Linked DNA regions of Halorhodospira halochloris. The main gene of each other region encodes a partner of the protein of the gene in region 2 in a complex. Links are inferred from orthologs where the notes say so. Each region holds a gene or a part of one and is shown on either strand. Other genes may lie near its edges.

Region 1 (7,718 bases), 1.2 Mb from region 2 along the record:
CCGCTAAGGGGGACCATCAACCTCACGGACGACTATCAAAACACCTAAAGTAGGGTGATCTAAGTAGTGCAGATCGCCCTCACGCATCCTCCTGCTCTGGTGCATCACATGCAAAGGGGCGCGGAGCCACTCTTGCTCATCCACCTCCGCGCCTGATGCTGAGCGGTGCATGCGCAAATCGACTACGGCGTGAACAAAGCGCTCCTTGAACACGCGAATCAGGCCGTAGACCGGCTCTTGGGGTAGCGGCCGCTCGTTTTCTACAGCGATTAACTGCTGTTCGGGCTGTGGGTGCCAGTGGTAAGGGACGGGTACCGCTATTGAGCGTGCCTCGTTGAGTTTGGGCTGCGCCCAGGCCGCGTAGTAGAGCTGTTGATAATCACCCGAGCGGGCGATATTGGCCCACTCATCACCGAGTTGCCGGCTTTGCTCGGGCAGGCAAACGAATGTCGGCTGTTGCTCTTGCTCGCTATCCTCGTTTTCATCCTGCGCATCGTCTGGGGCAAAGTCGCCGACATCCTGGTCAGGGTCGATTGCAAGCTCACTGCCCAATGGGGTAGGTGAACCGAGGTGCTCACCCTCACAGCCGGCGGGGATTTGCCAGAGGGGGTAGTGGGGGTCTGCGGCCCGGGTTGGCCAGCGCTCAGCGTGACGTCCACCCCGCTCCCATTGGCGAAAGATCAAGACCTCGATTTCATGCCACTGCTCCTGTTCTTGCTCTTGCTCATCGGCGTTAGCATCACTATCAGCCCAGCTGACAGAGCTGAGCATGGCCATTGTTAGCAAACACCAGATTAGGGCATAAGGCAGCTGTGGTATGCCGCGTAATTTCACGCTGTCTCCTCCACGCAGGCTATGGCATCGAGAACCTGCTCAATTGCCGCGAAGCGTTCCTCTTCATCACCGAGAGAGGAGTGGATTAATAGCCGATGCTGACCTTCGAGCCGGTAAGTCTTGGGATTGTTCTGGACCAAGGAGACAAGGCGGGCTGCATCGATCCGCGGGTGGTTGGCAAACTGTACAGCACCACCTTTAGGGCCGGCCTCGATCTTGGCTATGCCGAGCTGCTCGGCGCGCTGCTTAAGGGCGGCAACGCGAAACAGGTTGCGGGCCGGTTGCGGGAGCAGTCCGAAGCGATCGATCATCTCTACCTGCAGCTCATCGAGCTCGGCTGTGCTTTTAGCGCTACTGATCCTTTTGTACTGGACCAGGCGGGTATGCACATCGGGTAGATAGTCCGCCGGCAACAGCGCTGGTAGGCGCAGATCGACCTCAACACCGCTTTCAAGCTCAGCCTCCGGCTCCGGCGTCTCCCCAGCCTTCATGTCCTTAACGGCACGCTCGAGTAGTTGACTATAGAGGGTAAAGCCGATCTCTTGGATTTGGCCGCTCTGCTCATCGCCGAGCAGCTCGCCGGCGCCGCGGATCTCGAGATCGTGGGAGGCGAGGGCGAAGCCGACACCGAGATCTTCATGCAGCGATATGGCCTCCAGGCGCTTGATGGCGTCACGGGTCATAACGTTCGGCGGTGGAGCGAGCAGGTAGGCGTAGGCACGATGGTGGGAGCGACCCACCCGGCCGCGCAGTTGATGCAGCTGTGCTAGGCCGAAGCGATCAGCGCGGTTAATGATGATGGTGTTGGCGGTAGGCACATCGATCCCGGATTCGATAATAGTCGAGCAGACCAGTATGTCATAGCGCTGATGGTAGAAATCCAGCATGACCTGTTCAAGCTCGCGCTCACGCATCTGGCCGTGGGCGACGCCGATACGCGCCTCAGGCATCAGGTTTTCCAGATCATGCGCTGCCCTGTTAATGGTTTTGACCTCATTGTAGAGGAAGTAGACCTGACCGCCGCGCTGCATCTCGCGCTGACAGGCCTCGCGGATTAGGCCGTCACTCCACTCCTGGACGAAGGTCTTAACTGCTAGGCGTCGCTCTGGCGGGGTCGCGATAATTGACAGATCACGGATTCCGGCCAGCGACATATTCAGTGTTCGCGGGATCGGGGTGGCGGTGAGGGTCAGCACATCGACTTCCGCGCGCAGCTGTTTGAGCTTCTCCTTTTGACTGACGCCGAATCGCTGCTCCTCATCGATTATGACCAGCCCCAAATTGTGGAAATTGATATCTTTGCCGAGCAGCTTGTGGGTACCGATGACAATATCAGATTGGCCCTCAGCAATACGCCGGAGGGCTTGTTCATTCCCCTTCTTGCCGGAAAAGCGCGACAGCGATTCGATGCGGATCGGCCAGTCGGCGAACCGATCGGTGAAGCTTTGGTAGTGCTGCTGCGCCAACAGGGTAGTAGGCACCAGCATGGCGACTTGACGACCGGCCTGGACGCCGGCGAAGGCGGCCCGCATGGCGACCTCGGTCTTGCCGAAGCCGACATCGCCGCAGACGACGCGATCCATCGGCTGGTCGCGGTGCATGTCGGCAAGGACTGCCTCGATTGCCGCCTGCTGATCAGGCGTCTCCTCAAAGGGGAAGCCCTCGGCGAAGGCCTCATAGGCCTGCTGATCGATCTGACAGCTGTGTCCGGAGCGCGATTGTCGCCGGGCATAGATCTCGAGCAACTCAGCAGCAACATCGCGCGCGCGCTTGGCCGCGCGCCGGCGCGCCTTATCCCACTGATCGCTGCCGAGTCGATGCTGTGGCGCTTCATCGGCATCTGCCCCTGTATAGCGGGAGATACGATCCAGCGAGGCAACCGGCACATAGAGTTTATCGCCGCCGGCGTATTCTAGGGTTACGAACTCGGTCGGTACGCCACCCATATCCAGGCTCTGCAGTCCGACATAGCGGCCAACGCCGTGGTCTTCGTGGACCACAGGGGCGCCCTCATGAAGATCAGACAAATCACGGATGACCGCAGCCGGATCGCTGGCCGTGGAGCTACGTCGCCGCCGACTCTGCCGGGCCCGCTCGCCGTATAGGGCGCTCTCCGGTACCAGGGCGATTTGGTCATTAATGATTGCCCCACGCTCCAGAGGCGCTACACAGATGGCGTCAGCGGTCTGCTCAGCGTCAGCTGACTGCTCAGCGCTGAACAGGTCAGCCCAGCTCTCTACGCTGGTGAGATCGATACCGAGGCGCTGCAATCGCTCGTATAAGCCCTGACGGCGCCCGGCGCTCTCGGCAGTAAACAGGACCTGGACACCGCTGCGGTGCTGTTCTTCAAGGAATTGCTCGAGTCTTGCCAAAGGCCGCTCGGCCTGAGCTTGAGAGGAGAGATTAGGCAGAGCGCTGACGGCTGCCTCACTGCCCCGACCAGGTTCGCTGTGCAGGACTATTTGGGGGTGGCGATTGAGCCCGCTGCGCAGTTCGTCAGGGTCGGTAAACAGGTGCCGAGGGGACAGGGGCGGACGCTCAATGTCGCCCTGGCGCTGCTCGAAGCGCTCACCAATCTGCCGCCAAAAGCTCTCGGCTGCTTGATCAATCCCTTCAAGGCGGATGGCAAGGCTGTCTGCCGGCAGGTAATCGAACATAGTCGCGGTATGCTCAAAAAACAGCGGCAGGTAGTACTCGATGCCGCCAGGGATGCGCCCCTCGCTGATTGTCCGATATACCAGACTGCGGTTTGGATCGCCTTCGAAAGTGGCGCGGAAGGCCTGGCGGAAAAAGGTAATGCCACTCTCATCCAGCGGCATCTCACGGGCTGGGAGCAGGTCTATTGAATCTACCTTGGCTTCAGTGCGCTGGGTCTCTGGGTCAAAAGAGCGTATGCTCTCTACCTCATCATCAAACAGGTCAATTCGATAAGGCCTCTCGCCGCCCATCGGGAAGAGGTCGAGCAGGGCGCCGCGAACCGCATACTCGCCGTGTTCATTAACCTCGGGTACGCACCTATAGCCGCCGGCGTCGAGGCGCATGCGCATTGCTTCAAGGTCTAATCGGTCCCCGACCTTGAGGAATAGAGTGCGCCCCTCGACCCAGCCGCGCGGCGGTAGCCGGTGCATCATGGTCGGCGCGGGTATGACCAGCACACCGGTGCTCAGCTGCGGCATGCGGTAAAGTGCTGCCAGCCGCTCAGAGATTATGTCCTGATGTGGCGAGAAGACGTCGTAGGGCAGTGTCTCCCAGTCCGGGAAACCGAGCACTGGGGCCCGCCCGGCCAGAAAGAAGCTTATTGCCTCTTGCAAGGCGGCAGCCTGTTGGGGTGTTCCGGCAACCACCAGGGTCGGGCTCTGGCGCTCAACTGCTAGCTCAGCTATGGCCAGGGCCTGGCTATCACCCACCAGCCCAGACCAATCGCGGCGCTCTGCCGAGCGCCGCGGTCGGGGTAAATCAGCGAAAAATCGTTTGCTCAACTGTTCCGTTTCCACCCAAGAAAGAATGAACCAGGTTCGGCAATCTGCTCTTTGCGGCTAAGCTGGCCAAGGCCGTACACGCAGCGCATGATGACCCAGGCCAGCACCAAGGCATGCAACATGTAACCAAAGGTATGGGAGGCGGGATATACCAGCAGGGCTATACCGCCGCCGACGATAGCCACCCAGAAGGTGACTACCTGGTACTGGAAGTGGGTCTTAACCCAGTACTCTGCAGAGCTGTTGAATATGCCATGGTAGGCCAGCCCGACGCCTATTGCGGGCAAGGCCAGCAGGATTATTAACCCCGGATGGAGGATCGTTGATAGGGCAATAAGGTAGAGGATGTACGTGGTTGTGGCCACATATTCACCCTTTCCGGAGGTTTGCTGTGACTGTTTGTTGCTCTGTTCTTTATCCACGGCGCACTCACTTCTTTGCCGGCTTTATGTCCCTATTATGGTAGCCAGCATAGAGCGTCGATACCAGAGGTTAAGAGGTGAGTATTGCAAAAACCTCTTGAGCCATCTTAGGGCGCCGTTTTATAGGGCCACTCTAATCGAGGTAGCGACGCGTCAAGCCGGCATAGGCGTCAATGCGTCTATCGCGCAAAAAGGGCCACATGCGCCGTACATCCTCGCTGCGCCGACGATCAATAGTGGCGATGAGCACCTGCTCGTTTGTGCCGGCCTGGGCTAGAATCTCCCCTTGGGGACCGCAGATAAAGCTATTGCCCCAAAACGCAGTATCTGCCTCTGTACCGATGCGGTTGCAGGCGGCCAGCGGCAGAGCGTTGGCTATCGCATGGCTGCGTTGGATCGTCTGCCAGGCCTCGAGTTGACGGCTTTGTTCGGCGGTACTCTCATCCGCAGCAAAGCCAATAGCGGTCGGGTAGAGGAGGATTTCAGCTCCGCCCAAGGCCATCAGGCGGGCCGCCTCGGGGAACCACTGATCCCAGCAGACCAGTACCCCAAGACAGCCGAGACTGGTTTGTATTGGGACAAAGCCCTCATCCCCGGGGGTGAAATAGAACTTTTCGTAATAACCGGGGTCATCGGGGATATGCATCTTGCGATAGCGCCCGGCGATGCTGCCATCACGCTCCAGGACTACGGCGCTATTGTGGTATAGCCCCACAGCGCGGCGTTCGAACAAAGAGCCGACAATAACCACGTTGAACTCAGCGGCCGCCTTGCTAAGACGGTCAGTGGTTGGCCCTGGGATCGGCTCTGCTCGATCGAAATGGGCTGGGTGTTCCTCGTGGCAAGGATAGATGCCGCCATGCAGTTCCTGGAGCAGCACTAGATCAGCGCCCTGAGCAGCGGCGCTGGCTATGCCTTGGAGAGTCTTATCAATGTTCTCCTGGTAATCGTCACTGCAGCTGTGCTGAACCAGGCCAAGATTTAGTGTCGCTGGCGATGTGTCGCTGGGAAGATCTCTGTTCAGGATAAACTCCCGACTTTCTCTGCGTTTGCTTGGGGTGAGCCGCAGGCCACATAAACCCCGCGGGGCAACTGCATGGTAGCGCAGTGGATGCTACCGCCTTGGCGGATGAGTGGCTTTGCCGGCACGCTTAATACCTGACGGTCTGGGCGGGCGGCGGCGAGCCGCTCGACGGCGATGCTATCCGCTCGATCGGCATAGCCAGGCACAAGCAAGCCGCCGTTGACGAAGGTGAAGTTGGCGTAGGTGGCCGGCAACCTGTGGCCTTGCTCATCGTAGATAGGTGCGGGCATGGGCAGTTCGATGAGACTGTATGGCTCACCGTTCATGGTCAAGGTCTGCTGCAGCGTTTCGCGCATGCGCTGGAGTGGTTCGTAGTGAGGGTCCTGGGGGTCTTCGCAGACGACGTGGGCTATCGTTTCGTTATCGATAAAGCGGGCGAGCATATCGACATGGCCGTCAGTATCATCACCGGCCAACCAGCCATCATCGAGCCATATAACCCGGTGACCACCCAGTCTTTTGGTCAGCTTGGCCTCAACCTGCTCGCGCGAGGCCTCCCCGTTGCGGTTGGGGTTGAGCAGGCAGCTGCTGGTAGTGAGCAGCGTCCCGGCGCCATCGCAGTCGATGCTGCCGCCTTCAAGAACCCATTCAATGCGCCGATAGGTCTGCGCGCCTATGACCCCTTGTTCGGTAAGGGTACGCACAATGCGATCATCGGCGTCGCTGGCGTGACGACCACCCCAGCCGTTGAAATGGAAATCGAGTAGTTGAGCTGTGCCATCGGGGTTAATGGTCGTCAACGGCCCGTGATCACGCGCCCAAACGTCGTTGGATCTGGCCTCGACGAGAACCAACTGCTGTGGATCGACACCCGCACCAAGGAGGCGATCGTTGACCCTAGCCAGGGTGTGCTGATCGTTACAGACCACGATGAGCGGCTCGAACTGCGCTGCACTAACTGCTAGGCGTTCGAAACAGTCCTCAACCTCGGGTAGGTCTTTGCCCCAGTCACTGTTGGCGTGTGGCCAAGTAAGCATCAGGGCCGCGTGCGGTTCCCATTCAGCTGGCAGACGGGGGATTTGAAGCTCAGGGCGAAGTAATGCAGACATACTGTATTCAATTCAGTCCCGACGGCGGGCTTGATTAACTATACTGCATGATCACCATAAGAAAAACCCCGAACCTGGTTACTGGTTCAGGTCGAGGTGTGGTCTCTTGTCACAATTTTCAGGGAATTTTCAGGGGGACAGGCACTTTACTAGCCTCTTAGTTTTTCAAGGGCGCTTCTAAAAGCTGCACAATTGAGCCTAGCTGCCTAGCTGCCTAGCTGCCTAGGGTGGCCTCTAAAAACTTCGCCGGCGCCACCATCCGCCCCGGTGTGGAGGTCTTGGCGCCAGGGATGGCGCCATGAAGCCTCCACGGATGGATTCACGGCGTCCTCCACACATAGGCAGCTAGGCTCAATTGTGCAGCTTTTAGAAGCGAGTGCCCTTAGCCATTCAGAGCCCGGCCAACTGTGTTACACTGCCCCATCTTCGGTAAGATCTAGACTCGCACACTTTATTCAGGAGCGGCTGCGCTTGTTTCGCCCCGTCGAATTATTCATAGGACTACGTTATACGCGTGCGCGCCGGCGCACCCATTTCGTCTCCTTCATAACCTTTACTTCCATGATCGGCATCGCCCTCGGGGTGGCCGCACTAATAACCGTAATCTCGGTGATGAACGGCTTTGAGCGGGAGCTGCGCGAGCGCATTTTGGGCATGATCTCGCATGCCGAGATCCATGGTGAACGCGGCGAGATAGACGACTGGCGTGATGTGGTTGAGCGTGCTCAGGGACATCCGCGGGTACTCGGTGCCGCGCCGTTCATTGATGGCGAGGTAATGGTAACTCGCGGGGGCAATGTCAGCGGTACGATACTGCGCGGGGTAGATCCGCAGCTTGAGCCTGAAGTCT
Region 2 (7,024 bases):
GATATGGTCCTGCGCCTTGAGCTGGAGGGCTATACCCTCTCTGAGAGCGAGTATATGCTCCAGAAAGAAGACGACATCTATTATCCCCTGGGTCAGCTGGCCCGTCACCTTGAACTTGCACTCGATGTCGATCCACTGGAGGGGGAGGTCTCTGGGTGGATTCTCGAGCAAGATAGAGAGGTATCATTCGATACCGCTAGCGGGATGGGTGAGATCGATGAAGACCCACTGATCCTCGATGAAGCTGATTGGATCCAAGAGCACGACGATCTCTACTTTCGTGAAGCGGCCATCCAGGAGTTCCTTCCGGTAGATTTCGATTATCGACCGCGTAGTGCCGAGGTTCATATCCGCGCCAGGGAGGATATGCCTGTACTCAGGCGCCTGGAGCGCGAGGCCCGCTGGGCGCAGCTGCGCGATGATGCGCCGGGGGAAGAAGGCGAGGAGTGGTTGCCGCGTGAGGAACTGCCGCCGCGTGCACTTACCCGCCCGGCCTGGTCCTTGAGTCTTGATCAACGTCTTAACGAAGAGCGAAGTTCCACAAGTGCTGATCTTGCCGGGGCCGGCGACCTGCTTTGGCACGACTCGGAGTGGCGGCTGCTGGCTAACGATGACGATTACATTCGCCGTTTTGACGGTACCCTCGGGCAGCAGGTGGGCCATCCGGCACTGGAGCGCTACGAGTTGGGTCGGGTTAATCCGCCACGCTACGATCTGCTCCGCCGCGGTAGTTCCGGCATGGGCGTAACCGTAACCAATCGCCCCGAGGGCGTGGCGCGTACCACCTTTACTGACCAGAGCATCGAGATTGAGGTGCCCCAGGGTTGGGACGTCGAGCTTTACCGGGACGATGATCTTGTCGATTTCGCTCAAGACGTGGAGACAGATCGCCATGAGTTTGATGATATTGATGCCCGTTCAGGCACCAACCACTACACCATCGAGCTCTACGGTCCGCATGGTGAGCGTGAAACAATCACCCGCACCATAGAGATAGGTCCGGGGTTGTTGCCACCCGGTACGGTTCACTACAGCCTGGATGCTACCCGGGAGGGCAAGAGCATCTACGAGGATGATCCTCAAGACGATTACGATCAAAGCGCGGCTGGCCGAGTTGATGTGGGTGTTACTGAGAGCCTAAGCGTTGGTGCTGATATCCACTACCTTGATCCAGAGGAGGACGATTATTCAGCCCATGGCGAGGTGGCAGGTGCCGATGCCGCGTTTAGTGCTTTCGGGGTTTGGGGCCGATTGCGTGGAGCTTGGGAAAGCGGAAATGGACGGGCCTGGCAATTGGCTCTGGATCGTGGGCTAGGGCCAATAGATTTGAGCTATGAGTATACCCACGTTGCTGGTTTGGCTACCGACGAGATCCGCGAGCGGGTCAGCGGTGATTTGCGCCACAAACATGAACTTCATCTTGCCGGTTCAGTGGGGGGGTTGCGCACCCGGCTGCGCTACGAGCACCAGGAGTCGGCAGGGGGTGATTCTATCTGGCAGAGGCTGCGGACTCGAGAGAATATTAGGCTCAATGGTCTGATGCTGCGCCATTCATTAACCGTAAGCCGGGAAGACTATGAGGATATAATTGCTAGCGGCAACGTGCGAACCCGTTGGGGGCGTCACCGGGAAGGGCGCATTAATCTGGGATTAAATTATGATCTGGCCCCAGATGCCGAGCTGAATAACGCCAACGCCGAGTACAGTCAGAACCTCAACGAGGACTGGCGTGGCAGTGCTCGCCTGCGTGGTAGTTTCAACGATCGCCCGCACAGCCTCAGACTGGGCCTGTCCCGTATTACTCGGGAGTACTGGCGGTTCTCGGGGCGTGGTGAGGTAGATAGTGAGGGTAGCTGGCAAGTATCTGTCGGTCTGGATGTTGGCGGCCTGCCCCATCCCGACGGTGGCTGGGTGCCTGACCCTGAGGCCGGCAGAGGCTACGATCGCGGGGCGGTTATGGCCAATATCCACCAAGATGGGGAGCCGGTTGAGGGGGTTGAGGTCTGCGCTGAGCGTGCGTGTGGTGCCACCGACGCCGATGGAGAGGCATGGGTGGCGCGGCTGGAACCGCACGAGCCGGTCAATGTAGAGGTGGATGTAGGTAGTATCGACAATCCATTTGTTCAGCCGGCGAGCCGAGGAGTCAGTTTTGTGCCGCGGCCTGGGCGGGTTCTGCCGGTCGATTTCGAGCTGCACGTGACCGGCGAGATCGATGGAGTGGTGGAGCGCCGCCGTGGAGTCGAGGCTCCTGTTGAGGCTTCCGGCTTCGAGCTCGAGGCGTTAGATACCGAAACAGGGGAGTTGATAAGCACTGCCCGAAGTGCCTACGACGGACTCTATATCCTCGATCAGTTGCCGCCAGGGGACTATCTGGTGCAGGCGTCTGAGGGCCAGGCCGAGCGACTGGGTGCGCCGCAGGAGGCCACGGCGCAGCAGGTAACCGTCGAGGGAGATGGTGACCTGGTCAGCAATATGGATATGACAATCCATGACGGTGGCGAGATCATCCAGCTTGCCTCACCGGCGCATCCCGTCGAGCAGATCAGCTTCGACTATGACGCCGAGCACGAGTTACGCGAGCATCTAGCGCATGTCATCGAGCGCTTGGGTGCCGAACAGGTCGAGGGCGGCCTGGAGGCGCTGGTCGAGGAGGTACGCATGCTTAACGGAGAGCTGGCCGATGGAACCCGGGTGGTCGTGCCGACGGACCGCGCGCCGCTCGACGAGGTGGCCCACTGGGAGCACCAAAGGGAGTTGCAAATAGAGGGCGAGTGACTGGCCGCTCATCCGGCAATGGGATTTAGCAAGCCAGGTTTTTTATTTTAGAGGGGGGGGTCGGGGAACGGGGGCTGGGTAAGCCAAGGGGTGGTTACCAATCGTAGGCCGCGGTAACGGTGACGTGCCACTGGTAACGGCCCGCCTCAGCATCTTCCTGAGTTTCAGCTTTTATCTCATCTGTGCGGGTCTTGTAAAACGCCACCAATTCGGTTTTGTCATCGGGGAGATTAAGCTCGGTGGAGCTGCCGTCACCCGAATCCGCACCAGAGGGGTGTTCGGTTAGCTCTTGTGAGTAGCTTATCTCTATGGGCCCTAAACCAAGTATTTTTAGCTCAACTTCACCACTGGCTGTTTCGCCCGGGGTGATGGGGGCACCGTCATTGAGCGCCAGTGAGGGATTGATATTAGTAGAGTCGACACCGGCTGCGGGGATCACCTCGACATCAGCCGTAAAGGATCCGCTCTCTTGAGTGCCAGCGGAGTCGGCTAAGCCGGCTGAGCTATACAACACCAAGTAGACTGCTGCACTTATTGAGTACGCCTTAGTTCTGCCCGCAAGCATTTCGAGCCCCGAACAGTATTTGTCCTAAGTCTCGTCGTTAACTTAGTGAAAGTAAGGTGGTTTTTCAATCGCCCTCAAGTATGAGATTCGCGTATGTCTTACCTAGTACTTGGCGGAGGTACTGCCCAGTATAGGAGCCCTCTGCCTCAGCAATATCCTCGGGGGTTCCAGCCGCTACCAGGTTGCCACCCGCTGCGCCGCCTTCCGGGCCGAGGTCGATGACCCAATCGGCGCATTTGATGATATCGAGATCGTGTTCGACAACGATCACCGTGTTGCCGTTATCACAGAGCTGCTGGAGTACACCGAGCAGCTGCTCGACATCGGCAAAGTGCAGCCCGGTGGTCGGCTCATCCAGGATATAGAGGGTGCGGCCGTGTTCGCGGCGCGAGAGCTCGCGGGCTAGTTTGACCCGTTGCGCCTCGCCGCCGGAGAGTGTGGTGGCGTTTTGGCCGAGGCAAAGGTAGTCGAGGCCGACCTCGCTGAGCATGTCGAGCTTGCGGCGGACTGTGGGGACGGCCTCGAAAAACTCGCGCGCCTGCTCAACGCTCATCTCGAGTACTTCATGGATGGTATAGCCGCGATAGCGAATCTCCAGCGTCTCGCGGTTAAAGCGGGTGCCCTTGCAGGCGTCGCAGGCGACGTAGAGATCGGGCAGCAGGTGCATCTCCACCCGCACCACGCCTTCGCCCTGGCAGGCCTCGCAGCGCCCGCCGCGGACGTTAAATGAGAAGCGCCCGGGCTTATAGCCACGGGAGCGGGCCTCTGGGGTGGCGGCGAAGAGTTCGCGGATCGGGCCGAATAGGCCGGTATAGGTTGCCGGGTTGGAGCGCGGGGTCCGTCCAATGGGGCTCTGGTCGATATCAACTACCTTATCGAAGTACTCTAGGCCATCAATGCCCGCATGGGCAGCAGGGTCGGTGTGGGCAGCATTGAGCTGCTTGGCGGCCTGGCGGTAGAGGGTGTCGTTGATCAAGGTCGATTTGCCGGAGCCCGAGACGCCGGTAACGCCGATCAGCAGGCCGCGCGGCAGTTCGATATCTAGGTTGTTGAGATTGTGGCCGCTAGCAGCACGGATGCGTAGCGGCTCTGTGAAGTCGGGCGAGCGGCGGCGGTGGGGGATCTCTATGCGGCGCTGACCGCTGAGAAAGGCCCCGGTAACCGATGCCGGATTGGCGGCGACTTGCTTCGGGGTGCCGGTGGCAACCACCTCACCACCGTGGACGCCGGCGCCGGGGCCCATGTCGATCAGGTGATCGGCGGCGCGGATCGAGTCCTCTTCGTGCTCGACTACTACGACGCTGTTGCCCATATCGCGCAGGCGCCGCAGGGTCGCCAGCAACCGGTTATGGTCGCGCGGGTGGAGGCCAATCGAGGGCTCATCGAGGACGTAGAGTACGCCGACCAAGCCGGCGCCGATCTGGCTGGCTAGGCGGATGCGCTGCGCCTCGCCGCCGGAGAGGCTGTCCGCCGAACGTTCCAGGGTCAGGTAACCGAGCCCGACATCGTCGAGGAAGCCGAGACGGCGGCGGATCTCATCGATCACCGGGGCGGCAATTGTCGCGCGGGAACCGGTCAGCTCGAGGTTGCCGAAACGCTGGTGAGCCTCATGGATAGGCAGCGCGGCCAGTTCAGCTAGTTTATAGCCAGCGACGCTGACGTTGCGGGCGCGCTCGTTAAGGCGGCTGCCCTGGCACTCCCGGCAGAGACGTTCGCTGATGTAACGACCAAGCTCTTCGCGGACAGTGGCCGATTCTGCTTCCCGGTAACGGCGTTGCAGGTTGGGTATAACCCCCTCGAATGGGTGGCAGTGGACGGTTTCGCCGCTACGGGTTGGGTAGCGGAATTCAATCTCCTCATCTCCTGAGCCGTAGAGCATTACCTCGCGGACTTCGTCGGTTAAGTTCTCCCAGGGGGTGGTAATGTCAAAACCGTAGTGCTCGGCAAGCCCCTCGAGCAGGTTGAAGTAGTAGGCGTTGCGCCTGTCCCAGCCGCGGATGGCGCCCTCGGCAGGGGCGAGTTGCGGGCGGCTGACGACCTTGGCGGGATCGAAATGGTGCTCTACTCCAAGCCCGTCACAGCTCGGGCAGGCACCGTTGGGGTTATTAAATGAGAACATCCGCGGCTCAAGGGGTTCGACGCTGTAGCCACACTGCGGGCAGGAGTAGCGGGTGGAGAAGGTCAGTGGCTCGCGCTCGGGCTCGTCTAGCCAGCCTGCCCGCACTATGCCGTCACTGATGGCTAGGGCGGTCTCTAGCGAATCGGCTAGGCGCCCGGCGAGGTCATCGCGGATACGAAAACGATCGATGACTGCCTCAATCTGGTGATCCTGATCGGCACTTACTTGGGGTGTCTGCTCCAGTTCGCGGATCACTCCGTCGATGCGGGCACGAATAAAGCCCTGAGCGCGTAGCTGTTCACAGGTCTGTTGAGCGCTGCCGCTGGGGTGCTCGATCGGGGCGAGCAGCATCATCTTGCTGCCCTGCGGTTCGGCCAGCAGCCTGTCCACCATCTCGCTGACCGAGCTGGCATGCAGGGCGATGCCGTGCTCGGGGCAGTGCGGAGTGCCGACGCGGGCGAAGAGCAGGCGCAGGTAGTCGTGGATTTCGGTGACTGTCGCCACCGTGGAGCGGGGGTTGTGCGAGGCGCGTTTCTGCTCTACCGAGATGGCCGGTGACAGCCCTTCGATATGGTCAACGTCGGGCTTATCCATCATAGAGAGAAACTGCCGGGCGTAGGCCGAGAGGGATTCGACATAGCGGCGCTGGCCCTCGGCGTAGAGGGTGTCGAAGGCAAGTGATGACTTGCCCGAGCCGGAGAGGCCGGTGATGACTACGAGTTGGTTGCGGGGGATGTCGACGTCGACGTTGCGCAGGTTGTGAGTTCGTGCGCCGCGGATGCGGATATAGTCCATTCTTGAGTTAGCTGATCTGTTAGGATAATCCCCCAGTATAGGGATTTTCTATGCTCTAGTGCCAGGCTTGAGCTTCTTGGGAACCTCTAAAACTTCGCCGGCGCCACCATCCGCCCCGGTGTGGAGGACGCCGTGAATCCATCCCTGGAGGCTTCATGGCTCCATCCCTGGCGCCAAGTCCTCCACACCGGGGCGGATGGTGGCGCCGGCGAAGTTTTAGAGGCACCTCTTGCACCTAGCTCAGTTACTAGCCTAGCCAAGGCTAACCTAAGCGCATTTTGTCGGTTCCCCTGGCTAGCCAAAACCTTTAAATTAGCGTAACCAGCCGTCACTATTTGGCACAGGAGGCCGACGGCGGTTGGCAAGGCCGCTGAGCGGCAGAATTTTTTCGATTTACGAGCTACGGAATGGAGGTGCTCGGCCATGGCAAGGGGCGTAAATAAAGTCATCTTGATCGGCAATCTGGGAAGGGATCCCGAGGTTCGTTATACCGCCTCAGGCAGTGCGGTGGCGAATGTCAGCTTAGCCACTACGGATACTTGGCGGGATCGGCAAACTGGCGAACAGCAGGAGCGGACTGAATGGCACCGGGTGGTTTTTTTCAACCGGCTCGGTGAAATAGTCGGCGAGTATCTGCGCAAGGGCAGCAAGGTTTACGTCGAGGGGCGGCTACAGACGCGCAAGTGGCAGGATCAGAATGGGCAGGACCGCTATACGACGGAGATAATCGCTAGCGAGATGCAGATGCTCGATAGCCGCGGTGCCGGCGC

The links.
Region 1: the proteins of uvrA (region 2) and mfd are in contact, whole or in part, in a crystal structure (PDB 4DFC), measured with the Escherichia coli proteins. The link is inferred for Halorhodospira halochloris from one-to-one orthologs.

What each region holds. Positions count from the first base shown.
Region 1 is NZ_AP017372.2:1,362,452-1,370,169, forward strand. Bases 631-4,713 are described here. They hold mfd (transcription-repair coupling factor), read right to left. Parts: upstream 4,314-4,713; coding sequence 831-4,313; downstream 631-830. Other genes in these bases: HH1059_RS06330 (CsiV family protein), read right to left, coding at 631-834; HH1059_RS06340 (hypothetical protein), read right to left, coding at 4,310-4,713. Also shown: more of HH1059_RS06330, read right to left, coding at 4-630; more of HH1059_RS06340, read right to left, coding at 4,714-4,735; HH1059_RS06345 (carbon-nitrogen hydrolase), read right to left, coding at 4,869-5,759; HH1059_RS06350 (agmatine deiminase family protein), read right to left, coding at 5,756-6,868; HH1059_RS06355 (lipoprotein-releasing ABC transporter permease subunit), read left to right, coding at 7,340-7,718. UniProt on the Escherichia coli protein: Couples transcription and DNA repair by recognizing RNA polymerase (RNAP) stalled at DNA lesions. Mediates ATP-dependent release of RNAP and its truncated transcript from the DNA, and recruitment of nucleotide excision repair machinery to the damaged site.
Region 2 is NZ_AP017372.2:2,538,415-2,545,438, reverse strand. Bases 3,205-6,593 are described here. They hold uvrA (excinuclease ABC subunit UvrA), read right to left. Parts: upstream 6,255-6,593; coding sequence 3,405-6,254; downstream 3,205-3,404. Other genes in these bases: HH1059_RS13555 (hypothetical protein), read left to right, coding at 6,387-6,575; HH1059_RS11650 (hypothetical protein), read right to left, coding at 3,205-3,340. Outside these bases: HH1059_RS11655 (carboxypeptidase-like regulatory domain-containing protein), read left to right, coding at 1-2,775; more of HH1059_RS11650, read right to left, coding at 2,870-3,204; ssb (single-stranded DNA-binding protein), read left to right, coding at 6,678-7,024. UniProt on the Escherichia coli protein: The UvrABC repair system catalyzes the recognition and processing of DNA lesions. UvrA is an ATPase and a DNA-binding protein. A damage recognition complex composed of 2 UvrA and 2 UvrB subunits scans DNA for abnormalities.